4 regions of the Acidovorax carolinensis genome follow, and region 4 is predicted to be linked to each of the others. Evidence: predicted binding sites of a transcription regulator. Region 4 holds the regulator's gene; each other region holds the start of a gene.

Region 1 (4,298 bases), 1.6 Mb from region 4:
ACTTCGCGCGCAGCTCGTCGTAGCGGGCCAGGTAGCTGTGCTCGGCCTGCAGCGGGGCGATGGTCTTTTTCAATGCTTCGGGCAAGGCGTCGTAGGCCGCGTGCTGGTCGGCAAACAGGGTGTCGCCACCCACGGCGGGCAGCTCCTGGGCGTGCAGCAGCGAGCCCAGGCTGGGCACGGCCTTGTACGACAGGTCGGAATGCCAGAAATGGCCCGCATCCCCGAGGCCGATGGGCTGGCCGTTTTCCTTGATGTTGGAGACCACCAGGATCTCGGGATGGCCCGCGAGCTGGAAGTTCTTCAGCACATGGATCTGCAGCGGCCCGAAGCGGCGGCTGAAATTCACCTGCTGGCGCGGCGTGATGCGCTGGTTGCGCAACACCAGCACATGGTGGTGCAGGTGCGCCCGGTGCAGGCGCGCAAAGTCATCGGCGGTCAGCGGTTGCGCCAGGTCCAGCCCCAGCACCTCGGCGCCCAGCGGGCCGGCCGCGTCGGCGGTGGGGCGGATTTCAAAGGTTGGCGACGGGTATGTGGCGGCCACCGGGGTGGCGGCATCACCAGTGGACAGAACAGCGGAAAGGACAGCAGACATGGGCGACTTCTCACGGCACCGGCGCCAAACCGGGGCCGCCGATGCGGCCCGGGCGGGTCAGTGCGAATGAAGTCTAGGGAAGGCGCCCGGCGGTGAAAACCACGTTTTTCGCGCTTGCAAATGACAAAAACAAATATCGGTGGCGGTCTAGGGCGTTGATGCCGCCCGCGCCCGGCGCTGGCGCAATGCCAGCCACAGCAAGGCCGCGCCCGTGATCGCAATGGGCGCCAGCGAGCCGTAGTTGAGCAGCGTCCAGCCCTGGGTGGTGACCAGCACGCCCGAGAACAGCGAACTCACGGCCAGCGTGGCAAACACGCAGAAATTGAGGGCGGCCTGGGCGCGGTCCTTTTCTTCGGGGCGGTAGGCCGTCAGGGCCAGCGCCGTGCTGCCGGTGAACAGAAAATTCCAGCCCACGCCCAGCATGAACAGTGCAATACCGAAGTGGTGCAAGTCCACTCCCATCAGCGCCACGGCCACGCAGGCCAGGTTCAGCAGCACACCCGTCCCCATGATGGGCAGCACGCCATAGCGCTTGATGAGGTGGCCCGTGAAGAAGCCCGGTGCAAACATGCCGATCACATGCCACTGCAGCACCAGCGCCGCATCATCAAAAGCAAAGCCGCAGACCTGCATGGCCAGCGGTGTGGCGGCCATCAGCAGGTTCATCACGCCATAGCCCAGGGCGGCGCCCAGCACGGCCACGAGGAAGGCCGGCTGCCGCATCAGCTCGGGCAATGGCCGGCCACGGGCGGGCTGGCCCGCCGCGTTGAGCACCTGCGGCTGCGCCTCGAAGCGGATGGCGGCCATGCACGCCATGGACAACAGCGCCACGGCCATCAGCGCCACATAGGCGCCCGCAAACGCGGCGGGAAACAGCGTGCGCGTGGCGCTGGCCAGGTTGGGCCCCGCGATCGCGCCCAGCAGGCCACCGGCCAGCACCAGCGAAACCGCCTTTTCGCGGTAGTCGGGGGCGGCCAGTTCGGCGGCGGCAAAGCGGTAGAGCTGCCCGTTGGCGCTGTAGTAGCCCGCCACCAGCGTGGCCGTGCACAGCAGCCAGAAGTTGCCCGCAAACGCCGCCACCGCGCACAGCAGCGCCGAAAGCACCGCCACGGCCAGCCCGATCTGGAACGACACCTGCCGCCCCCAGCGCGCCTGGCTGCGCGCCACCAGCGGGGTGGACAGCGCGCCGCCCACCACATAGCCCATCACGGGCAGCGTGGCCATCCAGCCAAACGGCGCCAGCTGCAGGCCCACCAGGCCGTTGATGGCGATGAAGACCACATTGTTGGTCAGGAAAAGGCCCTGGCAAAGGGCCAGCAGCCAGAGGTTTCGGTTCACGGCGGGATGGCGTTGGGGATAAGGGGTGACGGGGTGACGGGGTGACGGGGTGACGGGGCGCATGAACCCGTTGCCAGCGGCCCGACGGCATGGCCTGCATCAAAGCCCGACGGCATTCGTCTGGCATTGTGCACTGCAGTTGACGAAGATCAGCCGCCGCGCAGCCCCCAGTCGCTAAGGTGCCGCCAGTGCCGTGGTTCCATGCCCGGAGCCGGCCATTGATTGCTTGTGATGGAATCCCTGAACCCGACTGCGGCGCCCCCTGCGGCGACCGCCCTTGAACTGGTCTGCCCCGCCGGCAGCCTGCCCGCCCTGAAGGCCGCGGTGGACAACGGTGCCAACTGTGTCTACCTGGGCCTGCGCGACGCCACCAACGCGCGCAACTTTGCGGGTCTGAACTTTGACGAGGCGGCCATCGCCAGCGGCATTCGTTACGCGCATGAGCGCGGCTGCAAGGTGTTCATGGCGCTCAATACCTATCCCCAGGCGTCCAACCCCGACCCCTGGCGCAGCGCCCTGGACAAGGCGGTGGACCTGGGGGTGGACGCCGTCATCCTGGCCGACCCCGGGCTCATGCACTACGCGGCGCAGCGCCATCCGAAGCTGCGCCTGCACCTGTCGGTGCAGGGCTCGGCCACCAACTACGAGGCCATCAACTTCTACCGCGAGCAGTTCGGCATCGTGCGGGCCGTGCTGCCGCGCGTGCTGTCGATGGAGCAGGTGCGCCAGGTCATCGACAAGACCCCGGTGGAGATCGAGGTGTTCGGCTTTGGCAGCCTGTGCGTGATGGTCGAGGGGCGCTGCGCGCTGTCTTCGTACGTGACGGGCGAATCCCCCAACACGCACGGCGTGTGCTCGCCGCCCAAGGCCGTGCGTTGGCAGGAGACACCGCAGGGCCGCGAGTCGCGCCTGAACGGCGTGTTGATCGACCGCTATGCGCCCGGCGAAAACGCCGGCTACCCCACGCTGTGCAAGGGCCGCTTCGACGTGGGGGACGACGAGAACTACTACGCCATCGAAGAGCCCACCAGCCTCAACACGCTGGAGCTGCTGCCCCAGTTGCTCAAGATCGGTGTGCGCGCCATCAAGATCGAAGGCCGCCAGCGCAGCCCGGCCTATGTGGCGCAAGTCACCAGGGTCTGGCGCGAAGCCATGGACCAGTGCCTGGCCAACCCCCACCGCTACGCCCCCAAGACCACCTGGATGGCCAGCCTCGACCAGGTGGCCGAGGGCCAGCAGCACACGCTGGGCGCCTACCACCGCCCCTGGAAATGACGCACCCCGGAGACCGCACCATGAAACTATCCCTGGGTCCGCTGCTGTACTACTGGCCGCGCGAAACCATCTTCGCTTTCTACGAGGCCATGGCCGCCACGCCGCTCGACGTGGTCTACCTGGGCGAAACCGTGTGCTCGCGCCGCCACGAACTGCGGCTGGCCGACTGGCTGGACATTGCCCGCATGCTGCAGGACGCCGGCAAGCAGGCCGTGCTGTCCACGCAGGTGCTGATCGAGTCGGGCTCGGACGTGAGCGTGTTGCACAAGATCGCTGACAACGCCGAGTTCACCGTCGAGGCCAACGACATGGGCGCGGTGCGCTGCCTGTCGGGCCAAACGCCGGGTCGGCCCTTCGTTGCAGGCCCGCACCTGAACCTGTACAACGCGCCCTCGCTGCAATGGATGGCGCAGCTGGGCGCCAGCCGCTGGGTGATGCCGCTGGAGATGGCGCAGGATGCGCTGGCCGCCATGCTGGTGAATCGCCCTGCCGGGCTTGAAACGGAAGTGTTTGCGTACGGGCGCATGCCACTGGCCTACTCGGCGCGCTGCTTCACGGCACGCCACCGCAATTTGCCCAAGGATGACTGCGGTTTTAGCTGCCTGGAACATGCCGACGGCCTGACGCTACGCACCCGCGAGAGCGAGGACTTTCTGGTCCTCAATGGCACGCAGACGCAGTCGGCCCGGGTCTACAACCTGGCCAACGAGCTGGCCGCGATGCGCGCGCTGGGCGTGGATCTGGTGCGGCTGAGCCCGCAGTCGCAGCACATGGCGCAGATCATTGCGCTGTTCGACGAAGCCCGCGGCCCGGCGCAGCAGCCCGGCGGCGCAGATTACGTGCAGCGCATGCAAGCCTTCATGCCCGACCAGCCCTGCAACGGCTACTGGTTCGACCGTCCTGGCCTGGAGCAGGGGCAGGCCGCTGGCAATGCCCCGAACCCCTGATGGATATCGTGCTTTTCACCCTGACCCGAGTGCCACCCCACGCCATGGCTGCTTCTACTTCTTCTGATCTTCTGGTGGTTCCCTTCCCTGTGGGGGCCTTGCTGTCGCGCCTGCCCGCCTACCCCGGCTCGCTGCTGTTGGTGACC
Region 2 (4,298 bases), 1.3 Mb from region 4:
CTACGACTTCGGCCCGGGCGCCATGGCGCCAGTGGCCGGCGACCGGCGCGCACCGCTGCCGCCCCTGGCGCTGGCCGATGTCGAGGCGCCGGGCCTGATCGAAGGCAGCACCGCCGTGCTCTACCGCCTGGCTTACGCCGATGCCCGGCAGCTGCGCCCCTACACCCAGGCCCGATGGAGCCAGCCGCCTGCGCAACTGGTGCAGCAGCGCCTGCGCGACCAGCTGGGTCAGCGCCGCGCCGTGCTCACACTCGAAAGCGGTGCGGCCCAGGCCCGCGCGGGCGGCAAGCTGCCCACCGTGTTGCGCGTGGACGTGGAGGAGTTCAGCCAGGTCTTCACCAGCGCCGCCGAAAGCGCCAGCCTGGTGCGCCTGCGTGCCACCCTGGCAGAGCCCGCCCAGGCCGGTGAAATGCTGCTGGGCCAGCGGGTTTTCATCGTGCAGCGCCCTGCGGCCAGTGCCGATGCCGCAGGCGGCACCCGGGCACTGGCTGAGGCCACGGACCAGGTGGCGCAAGAGCTGGCGCAGTGGCTGGAGCAGCTGGGTCGCTGAGCTGCGCCTTCAACCCGGCTGCCTGCCGTTGCGAGGGCAGGGCGCCGCAATGCCTTCTGCCGGTGTCCTATGCGGGGTGTTTGTCTGTCAGGACCGTAGGCCTGGGCTGACGCGTGGTTCTCGGCATGGCCTACGCGGCGCAGCGCCTGTCGTTTTTACAGTGGACTCCATCGCATCACGCACATGTTCCACGCATTCCGGGTGGATGGCTGAGGCGAAATTTTTCGAGGAAGCACACACCATGAATGAAGACACCCTCCAAGGCAACTGGAAGCAATTCAAGGGCAAGTTGGTCGAGCAATGGGGCAAGCTCACCGATGACGATTTCGATGTGATTGCCGGCCGGCGCGACCAGTTTCTGGGCAAGCTCCAGGAACGCCACGGCATCGCCCGTGACGCAGCTGAAAAACAGCTCAAGGAATGGCAGGACCGCCATCCTGATTTCCGCTTCAAGGATTGATGCCTTGCGCGTTTCCGCTTACGGCCTTTGAACGCCGTTTCCTGCCCGCAGGCGCTGCCGCGCCTGCGCCCCTTTCCGATTTCCACTGAGGTATCCGCCATGAAAATTGCACGCACATTGATTGCCACCGTCACCGCCGGCCTGTTGGCCACCAGCGCTTTTGCCCTGACCCAGCCAGAGTACAAGGCGGCGAAAGACACCATCTCGGCCGAATACAAGGCGAGCAAGGACAAATGCAATGCCCTGACGGGCAACGCCAAGGACATTTGCGTCAAGGAAGCCAAGGGCCATGAAGATGTCGCCAAGGCCGAACTGGAAGCCAAATACAAACCCAGCCCGAAAGCCGACTACAAGGCCCGCGTAGCCCGGGCGGATGCCGACTATGCAGTCGCCAAGGAGAAATGCGACGACCTCAGCGGTAACGCCAAGGACGTCTGCGTGAAAGACGCCAAGGCGGCCCATGTGACGGCCAAGGAAAACGCCAAGGTTGCCGAAGTGAAGGCCAAGCCGGCCGACACGCCGGCCGCCAAGGGCGCTGCCGTTGCCGAGGCGCGCAAGGACGCTGCCGCGGAAAAGAACGAGGCCAACTACAAGGCCGCCAAGGAGCGTTGCGACGCGATGTCGGGCGACCTCAAGTCCAAATGCGTGGACGACGCCAAGCGCATGTACGGCCAGTAAATAGACGGGCAGCAGCGCATCCGCGCAGCTGGCAGGCACATTTGCCTGCCCCCCCGAAGCCCCGCCCTGTGCGGGGCTTTCTTGCGTTGTGGCGTGCACGCAAGACCCATGACGTGCGTCAACACATGGCATGGCCTGGCGCCCTAAGCTCACGCCTTTTTCGTGACGCAAGGAGTCAAGAATGTCTGCACTCGAATGGTCCGACGCATTGGCACTGGACCTGCCGCTCATGGATGACACCCACCGCGAGTTCGTGGATCTTCTGGCTGCGGTGGAGGCGGCCGACGACGCTGCGCTGGTGGCTGCCTGGCAGGCCCTGGTCGAGCACACCGAGCAACATTTTGGCCAGGAGGATGCGTGGATGGCCGCCACGCGATTTGCTTCGGGCAATTGCCACGCCATGCAACACAAGGTGGTGCTGCAGGTCATGCGCGAGGGCGCCGAGCGCGCCGGCGGCCGGGGCGAGCTGCATGTGGTGCGTGCCATGGCGGCCGAGTTGGCGCTGTGGTTTCCCCAGCATGCGGAAAGCATGGACGCGGCGCTGGCATTGCATTTGCGCCGGGTGGGTTTTGACGCCACCACCGGTGTGGTGCACGCCCCCGATGCGTTGCCCGAGGGGTTGATTCACGGTTGCGGCGGTGCGAGTTGTTCCGACGAAGGCAGCCATGCAGCGGTGGCTGGCGCGGCAGAAGCCGCGCTGGCCTGAACGCCTGTACGGCCGATAGGCAACCAGGGGCAGTGGCCAGGCGCTGCCCCGCAGCAGCCCCATCCAATTGCTTTAATTTTAATAGCATCAGGCCCATGATGCTCGTGGTCTACAACCTTTTTTGGCTTGTATTCACATCAGTGCTCCGCGCGGTGGGGCTCCTGCACCAGCCACTGCTGCACCTGCTCCAGCACCCACTGGGGCGCATCCAGCGGTAGATCGTGGCCGGACTGTGGGTGCAATGCCAGGTCGCAATGCCAGCCACGGGCAATGGCTTGCGAGCAGCGGCTGTCCACCAGCTGATCGTTCTGGCTGGCCAGCAGCAGGACGGGCGGGCTGGGTGCCACGGTGGGCGCGCGGTAGCGGGCCGCCGCCACCAGTTGGCGCAGGGCGTTGGCTGCCGACACCGGGTTCCGGGCGCGGGCGGCCACCCAGTCGTCAATGACCGCGTTGCGCGGGTCGGGCGCATTGCTCGTCAGCCGCCACACCGTGCGTTCGATGGCTTCGGGCGATCGGGGCCGCAGCGCCAGGCCCAGCAATGCCGCGTAGTTGCGCGGGCGCAGCCGGTGAAAAAAGGGGCTGAACGGGCGAAAGCTGGTGTTCACCAGTACGCAGCCCGCGATGTCCGCCGGTGCCGTGCGTGCCCATTCGGTGGCGACCATGGCGCCCAGCGACATGGCGAACAGCCGAAACGGCGGGCGCACCCCTTGTCTGGCCAGCTCGGCCCGGCAGGCCGCCACCATGCCCTGCACGGTGAGCGGGCTGCGCCGGGCATGGAGCTGGCCGTTGCCCGGCAGGTCGAGCGTCACGACCCGGGCATCGGGCCATGCGCTCTGGAAGTTGTCCGCAAAGCGGCCCCAGTGGGCGGTTTCCCGGGTGAGGCCGCGCAACAGAATCCAGGTGTCCATGGGGCTCAACCTAGAAACGGCAGTTGGATGCGCCCGGTAGCGCCGAGATCGGGGTGCCAGGCAAGGCGCGACGACGCAGCGGGCTCCTGCCCGCAAGGAGGAGCAACGCCGCATGGTGCCCTGAGCACGGTGCTGGCGGGTGCATAGCGCTCTCACCCATAAGGCGAACGCCATCGATGTCATCAGCGATAGATGTCATGTAACTTGGCAATGGATGCAAAGCGGTCAATTGCCGTTTCTAGTTTTAATACCACTCGGCCAGCGCGTTGGCGCGGTGTAGTTCGTAGTGTTCCTTGCCGGGGACCCAGCGCTGGTGGCTGCATGCCGCGCGCGACAGGAAGTCGAGCAGCGCCAGATGCCGGCGCAGCACCCGCTGCTGGCGGTGGTCGATCAGGGGATTGAAGATGCCCATGCGCGAGAACAGCTGGCGCGGATTTTTCTTGATCCAGATCCACGAGCCCATCTCCAGCGTCAGCGGCAGAAAGATGCGTTCAGCCTGCTCGCAGGACTGCAGGTACAGGTAGTCCCACAGGTCGCCGTGGGCCAGGTACTGGGCGCTCTGGGGTTCGATGATGTACTGGTGGTGGCTGTGCGCCTGCAGGAAGATGGTCTTGAGCGCATGCAGCTCGTTGAGATGTGCGATGGGTTTGCGGGTATGGGCAAACGGAAACCACAGTCGGTCGCGCACGCCGAAGCCCGAATGGCAGTCCAGCGCAATGCTGAAGGGCCGGGGCAGAAGCTCTGTGCGCACCACCTCGCACAAGGCCTGGCTCTCGATCTCCATCGGCTCGCCAAAGTGGCCGCGATACCACGGCAGGCCTGCGCTCAGCCGCTGGCCACCCATCAGGAAGGGCACGCGGTCCAGGGCCTCAACCGGCGCATTGCGCATCAGGTCCACCCCGTTCGGGTTGGCGCGCGTGGCAGCCCACATGCCACCGGGGTTGACGATGGGCATGAACACCAGGCGCACATGCTCGAGCTGTTGGTGCAGCGTGG
Region 3 (4,298 bases), 1.9 Mb from region 4:
GAAGAGGTAGAAGACGCCATCGACGAAGCGCTGGCCAGCCATCCTGACAACGGGGATGTCATGGCAGCGGTGGTGCTGGAGGCGACCGCGCGCAAGATCGTGGCGGCGCGCGCCAACGGCGACACTCTTGAAATCACCGGCGACGGACTCAAACCCGCGCAGTCCGGCCTGAGCGACAAGGCCGCTCCCAACATCAAGATTCGCCGGGGTGCCGTGATTCGCGTGGTCAAGACGCCCAAGAACACCTGGGAAATCACACAGTTGCCGGAGGTAGAGGGCGCCCTGGTGGCCCTTGACCCCCGCACGGGTGCCATCAAGGCGCTGGTGGGCGGCTTTGATTTTGACAAGAACAAGTTCAACCATGCGGCGCAGGCTTGGCGCCAGCCAGGGTCGAGCTTCAAGCCCTTTATTTACTCTGCCGCACTGGAGAAGGGCTTCACTCCGGCCACGGTCGTCAATGACGCTCCCCTCTTCTTTGATGGGGGCGTAACCGGCGGCCAACCCTGGGAACCCAAGAACTACGACGGAAAGTACGACGGTCCCATGACCATGCGGACCGGTCTGGCCAAATCCAAAAACATGGTTTCCATCCGCATCCTGCAGGCAGTCGGCCCCAAGACGGCGCAGGAATGGGTGAGCCGCTTCGGCTTCGACGCTGAAAAGCACCCCGCTTACCTGACCATGGCATTGGGAGCGGGTTCGGTCACACCATTGCAGATGGCGTCGGGGTTCTCGGTATTTGCCAATGGCGGCTATCGCGTCAACCCGTGGCTGATTGCACGGGTGACCGACCACAAAGGCCGCGTGATTTCCGAAAACCCACCTCCTGCAGTCAGCGACCTGCCCCGCGCCATTGATGCACGAAATGCCTTCATCATGGACAACCTGCTGCAGGAAGTCACACGCACAGGGACTGCCGCACGGGCTCAGGCCACCCTCAAGCGGCCGGACCTGCACGGCAAGACAGGCACAACCAACGACTCCGTGGACGCATGGTTTGCCGGTTACCAGCCCACCCTGGCCGCAGTGACCTGGATTGGCTACGACAAGCCCCGCAATCTGGGCAGCCGGGAAACCGGGGGCGGGCTGAGCCTGCCGGTGTGGATCAATTTCATGGAGCGTGCACTCAAGGGAGTGCCCGTCATGGAAACCACTGTGCCGCCTGGCGTGGTGAATGTGGGTGGTGAGTGGTTCTATGAGGAATATGCGCGAAATGCGGGGGTTGCCAACTTGGGCCTGGAAAACCGGGGCACGGCTTCATCACCCGTGGCGCCGCAAGCGCCGCCACCGACCGAAGAGCGCAATCGCATCCTCGATCTCTTCCGCAACTGAATCTCCGCCTCCAGAAGTCGGGGGGGCGCCCTCAACGGGGTCAACCCCATATAACCATCGTTTCCTGCCCCTCCCCCGGCAAGGCCGGGGTGCCTCCCCGACAGATACGGTGATTTCGAGAGCGAGACCGATGCGCCTTTTCAAGCTTTGAATCGAAGCGGTGTACCAGACTGCTGCGCCGCATCCTGGCTCAGGCGGTCAAAGAATTCACCGGCACCTTTGGTGTCTTGCCAGACTGCCCCGTCAAACCGGTAGTGGTAGCCACCCGATTTGGCCGCCATCCAGACCTCATGCAGAGGTTTTTGCAGATTGATGATGATCTGGCTGCGGTTCGGAAATGTCAGGGTCACCATGCCGCCGGTGCGCTGGCTATCCACATCTGCATCGCCCGTGTCATTGATGCGATCGCAGTTGCGCTCCACCGCGAGCAACAGTTTTTCAGCCTGGTCCAGAAATTCAAGGTCGGTCATTACAATTTACGCATGTTGAGAGCTCCCCAAATTCTAGTCAGGACCATTGCCCTTGCTGCGAGCACGGCGGCATTGGTAGGCTGCGGCCAGCGCGGCCCTCTGTATCTCCCCGGGGCGCCCGAGGCCAGGCAACGGGCAACACTGCCTGAAACCCTTTCCCCCGTGCTGATGACTACGCCGGCATCCACCCCCACTTCTCCCGCGTCGGTGCCGCGCTGATGGTGTTCGGCCTGCGGCCATTGCGCAAAAATCAACGATGGGAAGGACGGTAGGCTTGATTTTTATCAAGCACAAATTGCAGGGGTAATCGTACAGTCTGCGCTTTATTGCACCACAGCACCGACATGCCCCTGGAACTCTATCGCGACAAGAATCACGCCTGCCTCATGTTCACCGACCTCATCGAGGAGGACGGGCAAGCGGTTCAAGCCAACCAGTTCCTGATCGTTGACGACGACACCGGCGCCATCATCGACCCGGGTGGCAACCTTGCCTTCAATGAACTGTTCATGGGCATGTCCAAACATTTCGCGCCCGGCAAGCTGTCGTATGTCATCGCGTCGCACGCCGATCCAGACATCATCGCCTCGCTCGACCGCTGGATGACCAGCACCAAGGCGTCGCTGGTGATTTCTCGAGTGTGGGAGCGGTTTGCCCCCCACTTCACCAAGGTGGGCAAGACCGAAAACCGGGTGATCGGCGTGCCGGACAGTGGCGGACATCTGCCACTGGGGCGCCACGAACTGGTGCTGTTGCCAGCGCACTTCATGCACTCCGAGGGCAACTTCCATTTCTACGACCCGGTCAGCCGCATCCTGTTCACCGGCGATCTGGGGGTGTCGATGATGTCGGGGGCCGAGGCGCGCATTCCGGTCACCGATCTGGCGCCGCATATCCCGCGCATGGAGGCTTTTCACCGCCGCTACATGGTGTCCAACAAGATCCTGCGGCTGTGGGTGCGCATGGCGCGCCAGCTGGACATCGCCATGCTGGTGCCTCAACATGGCGCACCCATCATGGGCAAGAAGGCCATCAATGACTTTCTGGACTGGATCGAAAACCTCATGTGCGGCATCGACTTGTTTGATGACCGCGCCTACCAGATTCCGACCGCCCACATCGACCCGGTGAGCCGGCAACTGCGGCCGGCGCTGCGGGCGGTCAACGCCTAGCAACCAAATTTGACCCAAAACCGGTGCTATCGCTCACCAGCAAAGCGCAAGATGCTATATTTAATATAGCAATCAGGAAGGTGTGGCGGTTTTACCGCGCCCCACCGGCGGGGCGGTCCTGAAGGCCATGCGCCGCCACAGGCGCCATCCCAGCAGGGCCGTGAGGATGGCGCCATACACTGCGACTTCCGCAAAGTCGTTCTTGCCGGAGCGCATCCAGAAAAAATGCAGGATAGCCAGTCCGGCCACCCCATACACCGCCCGGTGCAGTGCCTGCCAGAGGCGCCCTCCCAATGCCCGGATGGCACGGTTACACGAGGTTGCCGCCAGCAATACAAGCAGGCAAAACGCCAGGAAGCCCACCAGGATGAAGGGCCGCTTGGCAATGTCGCGGGCGATCTCGCCAAGGTCAAAGCCCATGTCGAACCCGCTGTAGCTCATCAGGTGCAGCAGCGCATAGAAAAACACAAACAGACCCAGCATGCGCCGAAAGCGCGCCAGTTGCGGGCTGGCGGTCATCACGCGCAGCGGTGTCACGGCCAGCACCACACACAGGGCCCGCAAGGTCCAGTCGCCGGTGGCGCGGATCAGTGCTTCGTCGGGGTTCGCGCCCAGGCGGTCGGTGGCGGCCGCATAGGTCAGCCACGCCAGGGGCAGCAGACACAGCACGAACAGCAGGGGTTTCGCCGCCGGATGAAGCAGGTGTTTTCTCATGGCACAGCAGACCGGTCGCCTCGCCGGAAGGTCAGTAGCGGGCGCGTGGGTCAGTAGAACTTCTTGAGATCCATGCCGGCGTAAAGTTGCCCCACCTGGGCCTCGTAGCCGTTGAATATCAGTGTCTTACGCTTCTTGGCAAACAGGCCGTCTTCACCAATACGGCGCTCGGTGGCCTGGCTCCAGCGCGGATGATCCACGTCGGGGTTCACGTTGGAATAGAACCCATATTCCTGTTTGGCCGCCTTGTTCCAGGCCGTGCCCGGCTCTTTCTCCACAAAACGGATCTTGACGATGCTCTTGGCGCTCTTGAAACCGTATTTCCATGGCACCACCAAGCGCACCGGCGCACCGTTCTGGTTGGGCAGCACTTCCCCATACATTCCAAACGCCAGCAAGGTGAGCGGGTGCATGGCCTCGTCCATGCGCAGGCCTTCCACATAGGGCCAGTCGAGCACGCGCGAACCCACGTAGGGCATGGTTGTCTTGTCGGCCAGGGTGACGAATTCCACATATCTGGCGCCACCCTGCGGTTCCACACGCCTGATCAGCTCCGCCAGCGAGTAGCCCACCCAGGGGATGACCATGGACCAGCCCTCCACGCAGCGCA
Region 4 (4,298 bases):
GCGGCACCCCACCCTGGGGACGCCACAGTACCGGCCGAGAGGTGGTGTTGCTGGCATCACCTGTGGTCGAACAGGTCGTCGCTTGACCCACGAGCGCACCGCAAGGTGCAGAGCACATGGCCAAGCAATGAGGCCCACCGGCGAGCCCCATGAGCAAGGCCGTTACGGCGAGGGGCGCAAGCATGAAACCTGATACTCCGTTGGAATGGTCACCCTAGATGATGCGCGAAAACCTCGCCCGATTGCGGTCAGCCTGCAGATAGCGGTCAAACACCATCGCGATGCCGCGCACAAAAAACCAGCCCATGGAGGTCACCTTGACGCCCTCGGCACTCAACACGACAAGCCCTTGCTCGGCCATGGTCTCCAACTGCTCCAGTTCGGGAGCGAAATACTTCCGAAAATCAATGAGCCACGCCTGATCGAGGGGTTCAAACTGCAATTCGCCCTGGCACATGAGCGCCATGATGACAGCCCTGCGCACCAGATCGTCACGGTTCAGGGCCAATCCTCGCACCACGGGCAAGCGCCCCTGGTCCAGGTGGTCGTAGTACTCCTCCAGCGACTTGGCGTTCTGACTGTAGGTGGCACCCACCCTGCCGATGGCTGACACGCCCAGGCCAATGAGATCGCAATCGGGCTGGGTGCTGTAGCCCTGAAAGTTGCGATGCAGTCGCCCCTGCCGTTTGGCAACAGCCAAAGCATCGGTGGGCAGGGCAAAGTGGTCCATGCCCACATAGACATACCCGCGTCCATGAATGCGTCCAGCGAGCGCGACAGCATGGTCACCTTGGCAGACGCTGCAGGCAACTCAGTCGATATGATGCGCCGCTGCGGCTTGAAACGATCGGGTAGATGGGCATAGGCGTACAAGGCAATCCGGTCGGGGCGCAATTGCACCACCTGTGCCAATGTACGGTCAAACGACTCGGGCGTCTGGCGTGGCAGCCCGTAGATCAGGTCCACGTTGACGGACTCAAAGCCCAGGGCGCGGGATGCCTCCACCAGCGCAAACACCTGATCTGCCGGCTGGATACGGTGCACCGCCTTCTGCACCTCGGTATCGAAATCCTGCACGCCGAAGCTCAGCCGGTTGAAACCCAGCTCAGCCAGCACTGCCAAGCGATCGGCAGTGACTGTGCGGGGATCGACCTCAATGGAGTATTCGCCGCCCGGAGCAAGCGAGAAGCTGCGACGCAGCGTTGCCATGAGCTGCCGCAGGCCGTCATCCGACAGAAAGGTTGGCGTGCCCCCGCCCAAGTGAAGCTGACTGACTACCTGCCCGGTGCCACAGTGGGCCGTGTACAGATCAATTTCGCGGCTCAGATAGCGCAAATACACATCGGCACGGTCATGGTGCTTGGTGATGATCTTGTTGCAAGCGCAGTAGTAACACAGCGATTCGCAAAACGGAATGTGGACGTACAGGGACAGCGGCAGCGCCATGGCCGTGGTACCCACCCGGCGCTGCGAGAGCGCCAGCACATAGTCCTCTTGCCCAAACGCCTCCACAAACCGATCTGCGGTGGGATAGGAGGTATAACGAGGTCCTGGCACGTCAAAACGGCGCAGAAGTTCTGGTGAAACAGCGGTCATGGGAAAATATCCTTGCGTGCATTGATACTGTGCCGTACCCTTCGACCGACGTCCTTGACTTTAATCAAGAACATGAAGGGACGCAGCGGTGACAATTTGATTCATATCAGCCGCCGGGCGCGCAGCGCGGGACAATTGCGTCCCAACAGATATCAGCCAATTATCCCGGCCCAACCAGGTTCCAGTGTCCATGAATCCGCAAACCATCAAAGTCGCCTGTTCCAACTGCAACCTGCGAGAACTGTGCATGCCCGTAGGTTTGAACGAACAGCAGTTGCAACGCATTGACGACATCGTGGCCGTGCGACGAAAGATCAAGCGTGGCGGTACCCTCTTTCGCAATGGAGAGTCATTCACTTCTCTCTATGCCATTCGCACAGGATTTTTCAAGACCTGCGTCGCCACGGAAGATGGGCGTGACCAGGTCACGGGTTTTCAGATGGCCGGTGAGATTATTGGGCTCGACGGCATCGTCAACGATCACCATACCTGCGACGCCATCGCCCTCGAAGACGCCGAAGTGTGCGTCATGCCCTTTGATCGCATCGAAGAACTGTCGCGCGAAGTCAACGCCCTGCAGCACCATGTTCACAAGATCATGAGCCGCGAAATCGTTCGCGAGCACGGTGTAATGCTTTTGCTCGGCAGCATGCGCGCCGAAGAGCGTCTTGCGGCGTTCCTTCTCAATCTGGTGCAACGCCTGCACGCCCGTGGGTTCTCGCAATCCGAACTGGTATTGCGGATGACGCGGGAAGAAATTGGCAGTTACCTGGGACTCAAACTGGAAACCGTGAGCCGCACGTTCTCGAAATTTGTGGAAGAAGGCACCGTGGAAGTGAAACAGCGCCATGTCCGCATTCTGGATACCGAGGCCCTCAAGCGCATCGTTAACAATCAGCAGGCCTGCCACTGATCGTCATACAGAAATGTGCCTCTTAGGGGCACGATGAAGCCTTGTGACAATCATCCGGGCGTGCCTGCGGGGCCACAGGGCAGCGGTTGAGTTCAAAGGGTGACATAGACAGCAGGGTCGTCAGCGCGCTGGCAACCATGGTAATGATCCAGAAAACAAAGAACGCAAGGGTATAAACGCCCTGGCGCGACAGCGTCAACGGCTGACCAAACCAATGCAGATCCTGCGGATCCACCATGGCGAAAACCAGCATTTCCAGAACGCCTGCTACCAAAAAGGCAGGCCATGCAATCCACATCAGGCGTTGCGTCCACATTGTGTTGTCTCCTAAGGTTTTGCTGAGGGGATTTGCCTACACCAGGCTAGCATCAAAGCTCAGCGAGGTTGATCCCCAGCAGGTGTCGCCGCGTGGTTACGGGCCTTGACTGCGGGAGCCAAACTTTTTTCAGGCTGCGCGAGCGTCTGGTTGATCTCAATTCCCTTGCGGTAATAGTCTTCCTCTACGACGGGGTCAGGCCGACTGACAGCCAGCCACAGCGTGACAAAGCCGGCGATCACCACAATGACCGGCCCGGCAATCACCAGCCAGACATGACCAAATCTCCACCAGGGCTGCGATTTAGGAGTAACAACGGGGCTGGATGACATAAAAATTTCTCAGCTTGTCAGCAATACAGTTCGCAAGACGCCCTGGAGCCATTAAGCGACCTTCACCTAACGTGGCACCAGGAAAATGGATTTCTCGGTAACTTTGCCACCGCTTTCCGGTGCCGAAATATCGAAATGAATCGTGTGAGAGCCCGGAGCGGCCGATCCATAGGGTATCTGGAGCCGCACAGCCACCCAGCGGGATTCTGCGGCACCAATTTCAATCTCCCGCTCCGATGCCACTTCAAGGCCATCGAGCCCGCTCGCTGCAATGCGATAGCGCTGCGCAGCCTCTGTGGCATTCATGATCTGCAACCGATACACGTTTTCGAGCTTACCGCCCGCAACAATGCGGGACAAGGCAGCACGGTCACGCACTATATCGACCTTCAAGGGGGTGCGTGTTGCCAGGCTGGCCAACATGCCCACACACAAGGCAATCAGAACCGCGGTGTAGATGAGCACGCGAGGACGCAAGACATGTCGCAAAATTTGCGACTGACTCCAGCGATGCAGGACACCATTTTGGGTCGAATAACGGATCAACCCCCTGGGGTAATGCATCTTGTCCATCACGGTGTTGCATGCATCCACACAAAGACCGCAGCCGATGCATTCATACTGCAGGCCCTTGCGGATGTCGATGCCCACGGGACAAACCTGAACACACAAGGTGCAATCGATGCAATCGCCCAAGCCCTTGGCCTTGTAGTCCACGGTCTTGACTCGTGGACCACGCGGCTCGCCACGGGCTTCGTCGTAGGTGACGATGAGCGTGTCCCGATCGAACATTGCGCTCTGGAAACGGGCGTAGGGACACATGTATTTGCACACCTGTTCCCGCATGAAGCCGGCATTGCCGTAGGTGGCGAATCCGTAGAAAAACACCCAGAAAATCTGCCAGCCGCCGGAAAAAGCCAACAGCTCAGGACCCAGCTCCCGAATCGGCACAAAATAACCGACAAAGGTAAAACCGGTCCAAAGTGCCACTGCCACCCACACGGCCTGCTTCAAGAACTTCTTGCGGATCTTTTCAAACGTCCAGGGGCTCGCATCCAGTCGCAGACGCGCACTGCGATCACCCTCGATCTTGTGCTCTATCCACATGAAAATCTCGGTATAGACCGTCTGTGGACACGCA

The links. Region 4 encodes FNR, which switches genes on or off when oxygen is low (the NO sensors DNR and NnrR bind a similar motif). Its sites were predicted from a motif close to TTGATNNNNATCAA; they were not measured.
Region 1: a site for FNR is predicted at 2,070-2,083, ahead of ubiU (ubiquinone anaerobic biosynthesis protein UbiU). Genes of this name have one in related genera too.
Region 2: a site for FNR is predicted at 1,797-1,810, ahead of CBP34_RS01265 (hemerythrin domain-containing protein). Genes of this name have one in related genera too.
Region 3: a site for FNR is predicted at 2,077-2,090, ahead of CBP34_RS16255 (oxygen-binding di-iron domain-containing protein). Genes of this name have one in related genera too.

What each region holds. Positions count from the first base shown of each region.
Region 1 is NZ_CP021361.1:4,087,442-4,091,739, reverse strand. It holds gene CBP34_RS19155 (TauD/TfdA dioxygenase family protein) at 1-592, opposite strand, end outside; gene CBP34_RS19150 (MFS transporter) at 740-1,930, opposite strand; gene ubiU (ubiquinone anaerobic biosynthesis protein UbiU) at 2,162-3,205, shown strand; gene CBP34_RS19140 (U32 family peptidase) at 3,226-4,152, shown strand; gene ubiT (ubiquinone anaerobic biosynthesis accessory factor UbiT) at 4,197-4,298, shown strand, end outside.
Region 2 is NZ_CP021361.1:264,416-268,713, forward strand. It holds gene CBP34_RS01250 (ABC-type transport auxiliary lipoprotein family protein) at 1-550, shown strand, start outside; gene CBP34_RS01255 (CsbD family protein) at 792-1,010, shown strand; gene CBP34_RS01260 (hypothetical protein) at 1,110-1,688, shown strand; gene CBP34_RS01265 (hemerythrin domain-containing protein) at 1,870-2,394, shown strand; gene CBP34_RS01270 (alpha/beta fold hydrolase) at 2,532-3,302, opposite strand; gene CBP34_RS01275 (M14 family zinc carboxypeptidase) at 3,547-4,298, opposite strand, start outside.
Region 3 is NZ_CP021361.1:3,458,732-3,463,029, forward strand. It holds gene CBP34_RS16240 (penicillin-binding protein 1A) at 1-1,332, shown strand, start outside; gene cyaY (iron donor protein CyaY) at 1,473-1,802, opposite strand; gene lptM (LPS translocon maturation chaperone LptM) at 1,815-2,021, shown strand; gene CBP34_RS16255 (oxygen-binding di-iron domain-containing protein) at 2,147-2,974, shown strand; gene CBP34_RS16260 (protein-methionine-sulfoxide reductase heme-binding subunit MsrQ) at 3,047-3,688, opposite strand; gene msrP (protein-methionine-sulfoxide reductase catalytic subunit MsrP) at 3,739-4,298, opposite strand, start outside.
Region 4 is NZ_CP021361.1:1,601,765-1,606,062, reverse strand. It holds gene CBP34_RS07575 (sulfite exporter TauE/SafE family protein) at 1-184, opposite strand, end outside; partial or broken gene hemN (oxygen-independent coproporphyrinogen III oxidase) at 215-1,596, opposite strand; gene fnr (fumarate/nitrate reduction transcriptional regulator Fnr) at 1,787-2,509, shown strand; gene CBP34_RS07560 (hypothetical protein) at 2,532-2,825, opposite strand; gene CBP34_RS07555 (FixH family protein) at 2,885-3,157, opposite strand; gene ccoG (cytochrome c oxidase accessory protein CcoG) at 3,224-4,298, opposite strand, start outside.